2 regions of the Paenibacillus sp. ALE3 genome follow, and region 2 is predicted to be linked to the other one. Evidence: riboswitches for the same ligand, from Rfam matches in the RefSeq annotation. Region 2 holds a riboswitch; the other holds the start of a gene.
What was found. A riboswitch is a leader RNA that binds a small molecule or an ion and turns the genes downstream of it on or off. The one in region 2 is predicted to bind FMN.
Positions count from the first base shown of each region.

Region 1: it holds a riboswitch for FMN, as region 2 does, so the genes downstream of both, ACXHJ2_RS16995 (DMT family transporter) here and ribE (riboflavin synthase) in region 2, are expected to answer to the same signal.

Region 1 covers NZ_CM134214.1:3,802,904-3,807,119, reverse strand. The annotation lists gene ACXHJ2_RS17000 (methyl-accepting chemotaxis protein) at 1-1,238, opposite strand, end outside; gene ACXHJ2_RS16995 (DMT family transporter) at 1,482-2,429, opposite strand; FMN riboswitch at 2,600-2,744, opposite strand; gene ACXHJ2_RS16990 (ABC transporter permease) at 2,870-3,562, opposite strand; gene ACXHJ2_RS16985 (ABC transporter ATP-binding protein) at 3,555-4,216, opposite strand, start outside.
Region 2 covers NZ_CM134214.1:1,861,631-1,865,846, forward strand. The annotation lists gene ACXHJ2_RS08295 (thiamine pyrophosphate-dependent enzyme) at 1-1,035, shown strand, start outside; gene ACXHJ2_RS08300 (IDEAL domain-containing protein) at 1,256-1,723, shown strand; FMN riboswitch at 1,792-1,964, shown strand; gene ribE (riboflavin synthase) at 2,295-2,960, shown strand; gene ribB (3,4-dihydroxy-2-butanone-4-phosphate synthase) at 3,035-3,718, shown strand; gene ribH (6,7-dimethyl-8-ribityllumazine synthase) at 3,749-4,213, shown strand.

The DNA.
Region 1 (4,216 bases), 1.9 Mb from region 2:
GTCGCTGCATTTTCCGCGGATTCCATAACCGTTTCCGCTACATGTTGTACGGACTCCGTCGTTTGCTCTGTGCTCTCCTTGATTATCAGGGAAGAGGATGCAAGTCGGGAGGACGTTTGGTTGACCTCGGAGACCATCGAATGCAAGGAATGTGTCATCTGGTCAAAATTCTGTGCCAGCTCGCCGAACTCGTCCTTCCTAGACAGATTTACACGTTCGGTCAGATTTCCATCACGGACGATCCGTGTTCCTGCTTGCAGCTTCTTGAGAGGGATCAGGAATGAGCGGATCATCAGCACTATGATGATCGCAGCGGCCAGTATGGAAATAACAATTACAATCAGGCTTTGCCTCAGAATCGGTTGGGCTGCATCACTGTAATCCTCCAGATCCGATAATGCAACAATATTCCATCCAGTGAGAGGGTCCTTAAGTGTAAAGGCCAGCACATCCCGATTCATAAATTTAATTTGCGACACGGAAGGAGTATCATTTTCTCCGGTTGCCGCCACTTTGGGAAGTCCCTCCATAGTGTCAGCCGGTTTTTTGCCAGTCTTGTCAAAGGCTGTTCCAGCTCCAGATACAACCTTATGATCAGAATCAACAATGATGAGTCCTCCGCGTTCGCCTATCTTAACAGACTGCAGACTGTCCCCCATCTTGTCCAGATTCAAAGCCAATGCAACAGCCCCTTCACCGTTCTTCAGCGTTGCCGATACATTAACTACTAGGTTCCCTGTCGTAACGCTGGCAACTGGAACACCGACAAATATGTTGCCCTTATGTAGCATCGCATTTCTGTACCATTTTCTCTCCCTAGGATCATAATCAGCCTCCTTTTTTAGCGGAGAACGGATATATTCTCCTTTCGCATTGCCAAGGAGCGCGGCATCTAACTCAGGATGAGCTTTGACGATGTCATCCAATTTTTTCTGAAGGGCTTCTTGATCGGAACCAATGGAATCAGCTTGGATTTCACTGGTAAGGACGTCCACGTCCTTCATGATCGGGGATACATACTGATTGACATTGCTTTGGATCAGATACAGATTCGTGTATACGGAATTAGCCATTTGCTGACTGAGCTGTGTCGTAGCCCCCTGATAAGAAAAGTATCCAATAAGTAAGCTCGGAATCAATAACACAGCCAAAAAAGAAATGATTAATTTTGTCCTCATTAAATAAAACTGCTTGAGAAACCTGTTCCACCACGGAACTGTTTGTTTTTCTTTAGTCATGTTTTTTCTCCTCTGTGTCTGATGGTCACTACATTGTTTTATTCGACAAAAATCGACTAATTTTATAGATGTAATCTTAAAAAATGATGAATCAAGGCATGTTTTAGGTACATTTTTTAAAAAATAGTTCTTAAGGGCTAATCACGGTATGAATATGCATACATAAAAAGCCAAATCAGAGATGCAAAAGCACCTTCATGATTTGGCTTGAGGCTTGAGGTGAGTATAAAGCAAATGGATCTGTTAATTTTTTTGCTGACGAGAAATCATAAAGAGTGTAACCCAGATAAGCATAAAACCAGTTAATTGCGCTACGGTAACGATTTGTTGGAAAGCGATCCAGTTAATCACAACACCTACCATAGGAAAGCTCAATTCTGCCATCGTAGCATAAGAAGCTTTGGTTGTACTTAAGCCTTTGTAATACAGTAATAAGCTGAGAAGACCCGGAAGCAATGCCTGCAGCAGCAAGTTGATAATTACAGCTGCGCCCGCCCATGTACCTGTAGGCATATTCCACGGAGCATGCTCCACAGAGGTGAGAACAATGAGCAGAGGGAGCGCCACCATGAAGCGAAGGGAGGTTACCGTTTCATATTTCATCGAACGGAGCAAGTAGCTGCCCATAACGGTCGAACCGCCCCACAGAATCGCTGCACCCAGTGCAAGCAGACTACCAACTTGAACAAAATCATGAACATGTCCAAAGGGAAGCGACCAACCGAAGGTCAGAAGATACGTCCCGAACAGAGCGATGACAATTAATATTCCAAAATGACGCGGTAACATTTCTTTCAATATCACGCGGGCCAGAATAATAGCAACCAAAGGTTGAAGCTTCTGAAGTAAAAGTACGGCATTCAGATCACCGTTGCTGAGTGCCATGGTGAAAATCACACTGGCCAGTGCCGAGCCACCCCATGAGACAAACAAAATAGCGAAAACCTGACGAAATCGTATCGTTTTAAGCTCCTCGCGATGCTTCCACAGCATCGGCGTCAGAGCGATAAAGAGTAGCGCATGCTCCATCAGTACGATTTGTGCTGAGGTAAATGATTTTAACAAAATAATACGAAACAGCGGGTCTGCGCCCCACAAGGCCGCTCCAATCGCGACTAGCCAAAAACCGCTTTTCATGTGGGAGCTACGATCAAAATCCTTGGATGTTAGTACAGTTGATGATTGACTCATACTTATTTAGCTCCTTGCGAATACAGGACCGGTGGCACAAAAACCCCCGTCCATGGCGAAGGCCATGCAAGACGGGGGTTGATCAAATAAACTTGCCGTTTGATGCAAGTTAAATGAAGTCACTGCACAACCATAATGCAGTATTCATCGACTTTGCGGCATGTTCATATTTCGATCTTCTTCCATCCGGACTTTACCGTCGGCTTTGGCATCTCACCAAATCAGTCCGTATCTTGTTGCCAGATACAGAGTCGCGGGCTTAGCTCCATGAGCCATACCGCCGGTTGGGAATCTCACCCTACCCCGAAGATCCTTATTCCGTTTTTTAATTTCTCCTATAGGATATACCTGTTTTGGAATGAAGTCCAGTGAAAAATGTGTGTATATCAAGCAAGGATTTTCATCTTTTTATGAAAGCGTTCTATGTTTAATCCTGATTACTAGGCAATATCCTTATACTCAATGCGCCGAATTGCCGCATAAGCCACAAGTATTCCCAGCACAGAGAAGCTGATTTGCACGGGGGCAATGGAGCTAAGGGTAGCACCGTTATTATTGGAGAAAAGCAGTGCTACAATCAGAATCGAGGTCACAATGGTCGTGGGTACAGAGTATCTTCGCATTCCCATATACAGCGGAACCAATCCCATAAAACTGGCGGCAACGGCATTGATTAGCGTGCGCGCTGATTGCTCGGCTAGTATGGAAAGAGTGAGCTTATCCGGAACAATTATGACAAACTGGTTGAGCAAATGGATCGCAGCCGTAATGATGATTTCCGAGATTACAATAGACAAGAATGTAAACAGCAGCACAATCAAGAGCTTGGCGATCATTAGCTTTTGACGATGAATCGGATACATGAACAAGATTGTAATCGATTTGGATTTAAATTCTCCTACGATAAAACGGCACAGTAGAACGGAGGCAAATACAATAAACGTTGCCCTCACCATATTGTCCATAAGATCGAGAAGCTGAGCGTACTGTGTAAATTCGGGTACTCCTTCATTTTGGCTGTCCAGTGCAATAGTACTGAGCAACCCTAGAATGCAAGCGTTGGCGATCAGCGCTGAACGGATATAACCCGCCAGATGAAGCTTTTTCATCTCCAACTGTATCAATTTAAGCATGGTGATCCCCTCCATGTAACAGACGTAAAAAGTAGTCTTCCAGCGTACTGCTCTTCTGATGAATGGAATCGACCTCTACATCATTTAAAATGAGCGTTTTCGTAATTTGCTTCTGCGGTACACTAGTATCGTAAATACGTATACTCTGTTCATTAAGCACCTTTATATTATTTAGACTCAGATGGTGGGAGAGGATGTAGGCTGCTTTTTTACAATCATTGGTCGTAAATTCGATATATTCCGTATTGGTATCCCGTACCTGTTCCATCGAAACTTCCTCAATCAGCCGTCCGTGATTAATCACGCCTATTGTATCCGCAATCTGCTCAATTTCCGCTAATATATGACTGGACACGAGCAGCGTCATCCCATATTCCTTGCATAGCATATGGAATAACTGCCGAATTTCCTTGATTCCCACCGGGTCCAGACCGTTAATCGGTTCATCTAAAATGAGTAACTCAGGCTTGGTCGCAATGGCTCGGGCAATCCCGAGACGCTGCTTCATTCCGAGTGAAAAGTCTTTTACCGGCTTGTCATCTGCATTCCGCAAATTCACTAATTCCAGTGCATCCCGGACAGCCTGCTTATTATAATAGCCCATGTATTCACAATGAAGTTCGAGATTTTGCTGAGCTGTCAGCCTTTCATAAA
Region 2 (4,216 bases):
CAAGTCATGCAGCCACCACGTGGCAATGCATACCGTACGGGGCTGATTCAGGTTACGCCGGACGAGGCGACTGGGAAGCTCAAAGTCAAGGTACCACCTCTGCGTTCGTTGACAACCAAACCACGCCGTCTTACACCAGGGCATGGGGCTTGTCCTGGTTGTGGAGCCTTGTCTGCGCTTGAGCTATTTTTTAAAGGAATTGAAGGCGATATTGTCGTACTATTCCAGACTGGCTGCGTTTATGTGGTGACGACAGGGTATCCATATACATCACACAAGCAACCGATGATCCACAATCTTTTTCAAAACGGAGCCGCTACCCTTTCAGGTGCGCTGGAAGCTTACATGGAGATGAAGCGACGTAATGAAATTGAGATATCCGATGATCCAACCTTTATCATGATCAGTGGTGACGGCGGGATGGATATCGGTATGGGTTCTGCAATTGGTGCGGCTCTGCGTAACCATAAACTGATTATGCTGGAATATGACAACGAGGGGTACATGAATACAGGTTCGCAGCAATCGTACTCCACTCCAATGGGGCATATGACCAGTACATCGGGTGTAGGGAAAATGCAAAAAGGGAAGCAAGGGCATCATAAGGATACCGTACAAATCATGGCCGCCTGTAACATCCCGTATGCTTTTACCGCAGCCGAAAGCCATCCGCAGGATATGCTGCGCAAAGCGGCCAAGGCTCAATGGTATGCCAACAACGTGGGTACGGCATATGGTAAAATTCTGTGTGCCTGCCCGCTCAACTGGAAATCCGAAGACAGACTGGGTACTAGCATCGTAGGCGCCGCAGTTGAGTCTTGCTTCTTTCCTTTGTACGAAATCGAACAGGGAAGCACGACGATTACGTACAATCCGGAAGACAAGGGAAAACGGATTCCAGCCTCAGAATGGCTGAAATTAATGGGTAAAACGAAGCATCTTCTCAAAGAGGAAGCAACGCTGGCTACCTTTGAGCAGGAGATTGAGCGTCGCTGGACTATCCTGAAAAAGAAACATGAAATTTCGGAGTTATAATTCTGTTTTTTTGCATAATAATCGTGTAACATTGTTAGCCGCTGTTTCGGCACCAGTTCTATTGAGATTCCTTGCGCTTGCTGCGCAAGGAATCTTTTTTTGCGTTTATGGGTTGAAGCATAAAAAAACAGGTAATGATTTCCGATATAGGAGTGGAGGCCTATAGAAGGCATGTTATAAAGTTTTCTTTTGAATTTTAAGATGCAATGAGGTGCAGGTAATGATTAAGCTGAATACAGTTGAAATAATTGAAATTATAAAGAAGCAAATCCCCAAGATTATGAATATCACGCCAGTGGAACTCAAGTTTACGGATGATTTTGGCCGGGCATCGCTGGCGGCAACTGAACACAAATTCACGCTGACGAACCAGCATTATTCTGCCAAGGTGATGGATTGCGTGTTAGAAACACAAGTGCGCCCTATTTTAATGTGTGAAATTATTTATTTTTTAAAATGCGAGTTTATTGATGGGCATGTGGATGTACGACTGGATTATGAAGCATGTTCTGAGGGAGAGCGAGGACCTGTCGCTTCGGCCGTTATTACCTTTGACCATGATACACAGCTTGGAGTCGACGAACTGGCCGATCTGATTGATCTGGCACTTCATATGAATGATAAAGCCTGGTTTGAAGAACTCTCCAGCCAATATGTCAAAACCAAAGCAGGAGCTTCTATTAGATAACTTGCTTTTTTTTGAAGTCGGTGCTAATATACGTAACAAGTTTAATGTTAATTCAATTAAATAAGAGCAAGATCCTTCGGGGCGGGGCGAAATTCCCCACCGGCGGTGATGACATGTTTGTGAATCGCTTCTGCGAACACAGCATGGCTTAGTCCGTGACCCGGATGCTGAACAATCAGCAGAAGGTGGACCTGGTGTAATTCCGGGACCGACAGTATAGTCTGGATGGGAGAAGGATACGAAGCGCATGTGCATGACGTGGCATGTGCCAATTTTTAGCATACGTAAAAATGCGTACGGCTTATTTCGTTGTAGGACAGTATCGGACGACAGCTTTGATTAAGCTTTCTTTTTGATAACGTTCTGAGCGTAATTGCTGTATCTTCGATCATGCTTTCTTTTGGCAAACCTATGATTTCATGTCATTTTAAGACATACATGAACTGCGCTTGTATACTACATATGTGACTCTCATCACCCCCATGACGGATTGAATCCCGACTGGGGGTTATTTGCGCTTACAGCAGATGAATTAGGGATAAACTGAAATGTAGTGGAAAGGAGTGAAAGCATGTTTACCGGATTGGTCGAGGAAGTGGGTCGCATTCAAAGTATTTCCAAAAGCGGTGAAGCGATGGTGCTGGGGATTTCGGGTTCTGTGGTATTGGGCGATTTGAAAATCGGCGATAGTGTCTCGGTAAATGGTGTTTGCCTGACGGCAATACAGATTGGTACTAAAGATTTTAAGGTTGATGTGATGCCAGAGACTTTTCGCAGCAGTAATCTAAGGGAACTCAGATCCGGCAGCCGAGTCAATCTAGAGCGGGCGATGGCGGCGAATGGAAGGTTCGGAGGACATATCGTACAGGGACATGTGGACGGGACGGGTACGATTCGCGGAGTAACATCAGACCAGAATGCAGTTGTGTTCGAAGTTGAGCCTTCTGATCAAGCATTATTTAAATATGTTCTCATCAAAGGGTCAATTACAATTGATGGTATCAGCCTCACAGTCGCGCAGCGGAAGAGAGATAGCTTTGCCGTATCTATTATCCCCCATACCTTAGCCGAAACAGCCTTACAAGCCAAACGTGAGGGAGACACTGTGAATATTGAATGCGACATATTGGGCAAATATGTGGAGCAGCTTTTACATTACAGAGGTTCAGTACCGATGGAGAGAGCAGATCAAGCTCCTCTTAGTTTGGACTATTTGGCGAAACACGGCTTTGCTTGATACAGCCTGATACAGAATGATAGAAAATTTGGTTCAGGAGCATTCGTGACATAAGACATAAGGAGGAGAGGGTTATGGATAGAGGCATCCAAACAAGTGCGACGACAAATATCATGGAGCAGGGCGAGTTGCACTATGACGAAGAGATTCGATTGGATTCCATCGAAGAAGCATTGGAGGATTTAAAGAACGGCAAAGTCGTTATTGTAGTGGATGATGAACAGCGGGAAAATGAAGGCGACTTTATCGCTTTGGCTGAGAAAGCATCGCCTGAGGTCATCAACTTCATGATTACAGAAGGTCGCGGGTTGGTCTGCGTGCCGATCACACAGCACAGAGCCGAGGCATTGGAATTGCATCCTATGGTAGAGCAAAACACAGATTTTCACGGTACCGCCTTTACGGTATCGGTAGATCATATGAAGACAACAACGGGGATTTCAGCGGCCGAGCGCTCTTTGACTGTTCGCGCCTTAGCCGACGAAGCAATCACGGGCAGCGATTTCCGCAAACCTGGTCACATGTTCCCGCTAATTGCTCGCGATGGTGGGGTCTTGCAACGCGCTGGTCATACTGAAGCGGCTGTCGACCTGGCCCGACTCAGCGGCTTCAAGCCCGTCGGGGTCATTTGCGAAATTATAAAGGAAGATGGCTCAATGGCCCGCTTGCCTGATTTGGCCGTGATCGCCAAGCGACATCAACTGAAGCTGATTAGCATTCAACATTTAATTGAATACCGTCGTCGTTTGTCATTGTAAAAAATTCAAAAAAAAGAGAGGTTGATAAGCATGGCACGTTTTCTGGAAGGTAATCTTGTATCAAGTGGTTTAAAGTATGGTATTGTGGTGGGCAGATTTAATGAGTTTATTACAAGCAAACTGTTAAGTGGTGCGCTTGACGCACTTCAACGACATGGTGCACAGGAAGATGAAATTGATGTAGCATGGGTGCCGGGAGCATTTGAAATCTCACTTATTGCACAAAAAATGGCTGCAAGCGGAAAATATGATGCCGTCATTACGCTTGGCACGGTTATCCGTGGCTCTACTTCACACTATGATATCGTCTGCAATGAAGTGGCCAAGGGTGTGGCGGCAAGCAGTCTGAAAACGGGTGTACCCATTATTTTTGGTGTAGTGACTACGGAAAATATTGAGCAGGCTATTGAACGAGCAGGTACGAAGGCTGGTAATAAAGGTTGGGATTCTGCGCTGGCTGCGATTGAAATGGCCAATCTCGGTAAGCAGTTCTAATGA